DNA from 3 places in the Pseudarthrobacter sp. efr-133-R2A-89 genome. Region 2 is predicted to be linked to each of the others. Evidence: riboswitches for the same ligand, from Rfam matches in the RefSeq annotation. Region 2 holds a riboswitch; each other region holds the start of a gene.
The links. A riboswitch is a leader RNA that binds a small molecule or an ion and turns the genes downstream of it on or off. The one in region 2 is predicted to bind cyclic di-AMP.

Region 1 (2,254 bases), on a different contig from region 2:
TGCAACGGACGACGACGGCGCTCGCCCTTGCGGCATCGCTCGCCGGACCGCTGGCCTTCTCCATCTCGACGGCGGCGACGGCGCACAGCGGGGCCATTGTCAGTGCCGGGCCGGCGACGTCATTCGGCGGCCCGGGCGGGTTCGGCGGAAACCGGACCGGCGGGTTTGGCACGGGCGGCACGTCGCGGCAGTTCAACGGGCAGGCCGGACAAGGCCAGGGTGCCGGCCAGGGCGGGGCAACCCAGGGCGGTCCGGGTGGCACCGGTGGCCGCGCCGGCGGGATGGGCGGCCTCCTGGGTGCGCCCACGCCGTCGGCCGGGCTGGTGGCCGCATTGAAAGACGGTGCCTCAAACTACACCTGGGCGGCGGCAGTAGTCGGTTCGAACAATGCCGCAGGCTACCAGCTGGCCACGGAGCTGCCGGTGATGGCCGTTGGCGGCTTCAACGGCACCGACCCCTCCCCCACGCTGGAACAGTTCCAGGCGCTGGTCGGCCAAGGCCGGATCCACTACTTCATTGCCGGCGGGACCATGATGTCCAGCAGCGGCTCGGACGCCTCCGTCCGGATTGCGCAGTGGGTGGCGGCCACCTTCCCGTCGCAAAGCATTGGCGGGACCACGGTCTACGATTTAGCGGGATAAACACGACTCCGGAGACCGGGCCGCAGCAAATCGACGCGCCAGAATTCGTGACTTCCGTTACCCAAATGTGACTAATGCGCAATCTTCCTGTACCGTCGATTGGGTGCGGTCCCCGTTCGGGCCGCATATCCCGGGTTGACGCCAAGCTCTGCCGCTTCCCGGATTCCGCTTGAGCAACGGCAGAGGCGGGGGACCCACCGTCCCGGGCAATTATTGCCCTTGGGGTTAAGCCAGCACGTGTTTTTTCCGTGCGGCCGGATGCCCTCATCCGAACCCGACAGCTAACTCCGCAGGTGTGAGAGGCGATCAATCATGTCTAAATCCATGGCAAAACCATGCCTGCAACCCAAGGCAAAACATCGGGCCAAACCCCAGCCCGCCAAAAAGACCACCGTGGGGCGGCGTGTTGCGGTCCTCGCTGCATCATGCGCAGTGCTGGTTGGCGTTGGCGCGGCAGGCCAGGCGACCAACAGCATGACCCAGGCGTCGTCCACCGGGTCAAGCGCTTCCACGTCGGCGGCGGATGCCCAGATGAGCATCGAGAAGAGCGAAATCCGGTCCAACCCGGCCGCGAACCCTGCTCCTTCCGCCATCAGCGTGGCACCGCAGGCCGCGGAGCCGGCCCCCGCACCTGCTCCAGCCGCCCCGCCGGCTGAAGCACCCGCCCCGGCACCGGCCCCCGCACCTGCGCCTGCTCCCGCCGTCGCGGTTAACGATCCCGCGGGCGCCCAGGCCTACGCCGCCAGCCAGCTGTCCTCCTTTGGCTGGGGGCCTGACCAGATGCAGTGCCTGCAGACGCTGTGGACCAAGGAATCCGATTGGACCACCACCGCCACCAACGCCAGCAGCGGTGCGTACGGCATCGTCCAGTCGCTGCCTGCGGAGAAGATGGCCACCTTCGGAGCGGACTACCTGACCAACTACCGCACGCAGATCAACTGGGGCCTGGACTACATCAAGAAGAGCTACGCCTCGCCCTGCGGAGCGTTGAGCTTCCACTTGGCCCACAACTGGTACTAGGCACCACCAGCACCAGGCACAATGCAAACCGCGGGCCGCATCACGTTGATGCGGCCCGCGGCTGCGTTAACCAGCGCCCTGGACGTCGCCCGGGCCGGAGTTCCGCCATGGGATGTACTGGACAGACCACTTATTGCCGTCCGGATCGGCGAAATACAGGAAATGGCCCCACTGCTGCACGTCTACGTCACTGACATCCACGCCGTTGCCCTTGAGCTGGCGGTGGGCAGCTGCGATGTCGCTGACCACCAGCTGCAGGTTGGAGCCGGTGCCGGGCGGAGCGTCGGTAAGCCCTTCGCCGATGCAGATGGAGCAGGCGGAGCCGGGCGGCGTCAGCTGCACGAAGCGGATCGACTCCGAGGGTCGTTCGTCGTAGTCGGCGTTGAAGCCAACCTTGTTGACGTAGAAATCCTTGGCACGGTCAACGTCGGATACAGGGACAAAGACAAGTTCAAGTTTCCAGTCCATCCGCACAGGGTAGCGGCGGGAACCGTTTTGAAAAAGGGTGGAACCTACCCGGCGATGCCGTACAGGCGGTCGCCGGCGTCGCCCAGGCCAGGGACGATGTAGGACTTCTCGTTGAGCTTCTCGTC
Region 2 (2,254 bases):
CAGGGCGGCCCGCGGCGATCTGCGCCCGGCGCGCAAGATGGTGATGGATTTGGCCGGCTTCGACGCCTGGTCGGAGCGGTGGTTGGCGCTGCAACCCGACGCAGGGCTGATGGACAGCGTCAACCCGGCCTACATTCCACGGAACCACCTGGTGGAGGAAGCCCTCGCCGCCGGCACGGAAGGAGACGTGGCCCCGCTGCACCGCCTGCTTCAGGCCGTCACCGATCCTTTCACCGAGCGCCCCGGGCTGGAACGCTACGTGGAAGGTCCCCCGGCGGGCTTCGGGACCTACACGACCTTTTGCGGGACCTGATCTAACAACAACAGGAGGGTGGCAACCGGAGGCCCGGCCGCCACCCTCCTGTTGGGAGCAGGCTTTGCTGGCGAAGACTAGGCCACGCGGACCACTGAGTAGCCGCTGAGCCAGCTGATGGAGTGAACCTGCGTGGTGTAGCCGTTGACGCCGCCGCTCACAACCTGGCCGTTGCCGGCGTAAACGCCCACGTGGCCCGACGTGATGATGAGGTCGCCGGGTGCCGGGCTCCCGACCACGCTGCCGTACTGGAAGAACTGCGTGGGAGCCAGGTCGCCAACACTCTTGCCGACGGAGCGAAGGGCCTTTTCAACCATGGCGGTGCAGTCCTGGCTCACGCCGATCTGGCTGTAGGCCGAGGCCAGGATGGCAGCGCCGGTCCCGGTCCCGGTGGTGGAGGCCACCGGCGTCGCGGATGCGTAGGACATGTTCATGCCGGTGTTCGCCGGTGCGGTGGCGGCTGCCGCCTGGACGGGGGCCGCCGCCGGCGCCGGGGCAGGTGCTGCCACGTAGCCCGCGCCGGGGATCTGGATCTGGTCACCGGGGTAGATGATGGACCACAATCCGAGGCCGTTGGCAGCCAGGACGTCATTGAGGCTGACTCCGTACGCGGCCGAAATTGCGCCGAGGGTATCCCCGGAAACGACGGTGTGGACGGTTGCTGCCGCGGCTGCCGGAGCAGCTGCAGGAGACGCGGCGGCCTGGACGCTGGCCTGTTCAGTGGTGTCCGCGCCCGTCACGCCCGCGTGGGCCGGGGCGCCGACGCCGAAGGCAATGCCGGACGCGGCGGCAACGGCGAGGGCCGGACGGCCCAACGAACGGGCCTGTGATTTGGCCGTCACGGCAAGTCCCTCGAGCGCAATGGAGTGGGCCGGGGTCGCGCGGTGGCGGGCAGTGCTGAGATTCTTTGACACGATTGATCGCCTCTCCCATGCCTGCGGGGTGAGCTGTCGGGTTCGGGTTGGAGATACCCGGCCGAACACATCTCCGCGGTGGGCGGAGGAGCTGTCCGACTTAACCCCAAGACCTCAAAGGTCGTGGAAACTTGGTTCCCCCGTCCCTGCCAGCATGAAAGCGGTTGAATCCCGGTATCAGCGGCAGGGCTCGGCAAACTGATGGGAGTGTCCCGTTTGGGGAGGGACACCCGAAGACCATAACCCGCCAACCCCACAATTGTCACGTTTCGGTAACATACGAGCTTCCTCTCTCGTATTCAACCAGCGATTGGATGTGTCCTGTCCACCCATGCTGGACTCCGGCCGGTCCGCCGCCGGCGCGAAAGGGTAACAAACCGGGCACGGGCGCCTTTCCGCCCCGGCGTGCCGCCGGTATGCTTCGGGACTATGCCCCTGTTCGTGACCATGCCCAAGTCCCCGCTGTTGGGGGGACTGCTCGCCATCGCAGTGGCAGCGGCCACGGTGCTGCCTGCCTCTGCGGACGAGCCTGCACCTCCCGGTGGATATCCGTCCTGGGCTGACGTGCAGCAGGCACAGTCTTCCGAGGCAGCGAAAGCGGCAGAGATCACCACCATCAATGGGCTGCTGAACGGACTCCAGACCCAGGCTGAAGCCGCCGGTGACACTGCGGTCCGGGCAGCGGCCGACTACGCCGCAGCCGACGCCGAGCTGCAGGCGGCATCGGTGAGGCTGGATTCATTGTCCGCCCAGGCCGTCCGCGCCAATGACGAACTGGCCCGGCACCGCAAGGAAATCGGAGCACTTGCCGTCCAGTCGTACAAGACGGGCGGAACCAATACCGGGTTCTTCGTGGCCCTGGATGCCCTCCAAAACAACAGCGTCCAGGGGCTCAACCTCGTCCAGTTGGTGGGCGACAAGACTGCGGCCCTGGTGGAGAAAGCTGCCGCCGCCGGAAAGGTTGCCGCGTCACTGGCAGACCAGGAAAAAGTGGCCCGCACTGAGCGGGAACGCCTGTCCGGGGAAG
Region 3 (2,254 bases), on a different contig from region 2:
TGCTCCATTCGGCGGGGACGAAAGCTGTGGTCCGGGTGGTGGGTGGCCGGGAGCCGGCCATGGCTGCAGTGCAGACCTCTCCCAATTCTGCCTGAAGCGCGCAGTGTGGCGGGAGCGGGCGGCGCCAATGTCCAGCCAATGAGACGCCGCAGGCGACGGCCTCTATTCGGACTAAATCAAAATAGGCTAAACTCTTCCCCGGACTACGTCGCGGGAAGAGGCGATACGGTGGGACAACGCAAGGTACTGCGCTCGAGGAGCTGAGCTGGATGACGGATCTGATCGACACTACGGAGATGTACCTCAGGACCATCCTGGAGCTTGAGGAAGAGAACATCGTTGCCCTCCGGGCCCGTATCGCCGAACGCCTGCGCCACTCGGGACCCACCGTTTCCCAGACCATCGGCCGGATGGAGCGCGATGGCCTGGTTGTCGTCTCCGGTGACAGGCACCTGGAACTGACCGACACCGGCCGCAAGCGTGCCACTGAGGTCATGCGGAAGCACCGGCTGGCCGAGCGCCTGCTGGCGGACGTGATTGGACTGGACTGGGCCTATGTCCATGACGAAGCCTGCCGCTGGGAACACGTCATGAGCGAACGGGTGGAGCGGCGCATCTACGAGCTGCTGGATCACCCCACGGAGTCGCCCTACGGAAATCCCATCCCCGGCCTTGCCGCCCTGGGCGGCCAGCCCGGGCCCGGGTTCGGAGATGGCGCCATCAGCCTGGTGGAGGCAATGAAGGCCTATGGGCCTGAATCGGCAGTAACCATCAGCCGGCTGGCGGAACCGATCCAGGTGGAGCCGGAACTGCTGACCCAGCTCGACGAGGGCGGTATCCGGCCAGGCGCGTCGGTCTCACTGGAACGCGTCGGTGACTACATTTCGGTACGCGTGGCAGGAATCGAGGGCGCGCTGGAGCTGCCTCCCGAGGTGGCGGCGCACGTTTTCGTCGCCGTGAAGCAGGCCTGACGCCGCCTTTCCATACCCCACCCAAGGGATTCCACGCAAAGATAACGGAATTGTTACCTAGGGCCTGAAGCCCCTATAGTGGAACCCAGCGTTGATACTTAAGCGTTACCTGATCCGGAGCCGAGCTCTGCCAGCGGGCCAGGTGTACGAGTCGTTACTGGCAGAGGCGGGGGAACCACAACCGGCAGCCGGGGGACTGCCTTGGGGTGAAGTCCGTCAGCAGCAAGCCTCTCCAGTGAAGGATTCTTCCGGGAATACCCCTGCGTAGAAGTTTGCCCATGACGGGCCGGGTCTTTGAACTCTCTGACCCGAATCCGACAGCTAACTCCGCAGGCTATTCCAGAGAGGAACCCTTCTTGACCATGCAGACCTCCCGGGGCCGCCGTCGCGCGGCGCGCCCCCCTGAGGCACCCCGGGTTGTCGAAGTAGCCGCCGCGGAGCGCCCCCGCGACCCGCAGCGGGATGCGCGCCGCCGCCGGGGTCCCTTCCGGCAAATCACCGACTTTGCCGCGGCCAGCGGCATCGGCCAAAAGGCCGGCATCGCCCTCGCCGCCACCGGCCTGGTGCTCACGGTGACCATGCCCGCCACCAGCCCCGTCATGGCGACGGATGCGGCCGGGATCGCACCCCAGGCCGCCTCCGCAATCAGCCCCCAGCCCCAGATTTCCGCGGATGTAGGCGCCCAGATCGACTTCAGCCGCTCAGCCGTCGTGACGCAGGCGGACCCCGACGGAAAGCTGAAGCAGCTGCTGAGCGCCCAGTCGGCCGGATCGGTCACCCGCGCGGCTTCCGCCGGGACCCTGGCCGCCCCGCTGGCATCCCTCGTGACCGCGTCCCCCTTCGGCTACCGGGTCAGCCCAATCACCGGCGGCACCGGAGACTTCCACCGTGGACAGGACTTCGTGGCCCAGTGCGGGACGTCCGTCCTGGCGGCCGCAACAGGAACCGTTACCTTCGCCGGCTGGCACCAGTTCGGCGGTGGAAACCGGGTGGTGATCGACCACGGCAACGGCCTGGAGACCACGTACAACCACCTCTCGTCTTTCAACGTCAAGGTGGGCCAAACGGTCTCCCGCGGCGAAGTCGTGGCGCTGAGCGGGACCACCGGCGCGTCCACTGGCTGCCACCTGCACTTCGAAGTCCAGGTCAACGGCGAAGTGGTCGATCCGATGGGCTGGCTGTAACCGTATGATTGCGCACTCTCAGATCGCGGTGACCCGCCGTGACCTGAATGTGACATTGAAGCAAAACTGCTGTACCGTCTAACTTGCGTCAACTTTTCC

Region 1: it holds a riboswitch for cyclic di-AMP, as region 2 does, so the genes downstream of both, QRM95_RS08785 (aggregation-promoting factor C-terminal-like domain-containing protein) here and QRM95_RS01955 (C40 family peptidase) in region 2, are expected to answer to the same signal.
Region 3: it holds a riboswitch for cyclic di-AMP, as region 2 does, so the genes downstream of both, QRM95_RS19535 (M23 family metallopeptidase) here and QRM95_RS01955 (C40 family peptidase) in region 2, are expected to answer to the same signal.

The regions. Positions count from the first base shown of each region.
Region 1 covers NZ_JARVSE010000004.1:234,925-237,178, reverse strand. The annotation lists gene QRM95_RS08790 (glycosyltransferase family 39 protein) at 1-641, shown strand, start outside; cyclic di-AMP (ydaO/yuaA leader) riboswitch at 788-948, shown strand; gene QRM95_RS08785 (aggregation-promoting factor C-terminal-like domain-containing protein) at 954-1,661, shown strand; gene QRM95_RS08780 (glyoxalase superfamily protein) at 1,728-2,129, opposite strand; gene upp (uracil phosphoribosyltransferase) at 2,174-2,254, opposite strand, start outside.
Region 2 covers NZ_JARVSE010000001.1:423,769-426,022, reverse strand. The annotation lists gene QRM95_RS01960 (protein adenylyltransferase SelO) at 1-313, shown strand, start outside; gene QRM95_RS01955 (C40 family peptidase) at 391-1,227, opposite strand; cyclic di-AMP (ydaO/yuaA leader) riboswitch at 1,231-1,400, opposite strand; gene QRM95_RS01950 (coiled-coil domain-containing protein) at 1,657-2,254, shown strand, end outside.
Region 3 covers NZ_JARVSE010000013.1:61,542-63,795, forward strand. The annotation lists gene QRM95_RS19530 (iron-dependent transcriptional repressor DtxR) at 270-971, shown strand; cyclic di-AMP (ydaO/yuaA leader) riboswitch at 1,082-1,323, shown strand; gene QRM95_RS19535 (M23 family metallopeptidase) at 1,334-2,155, shown strand.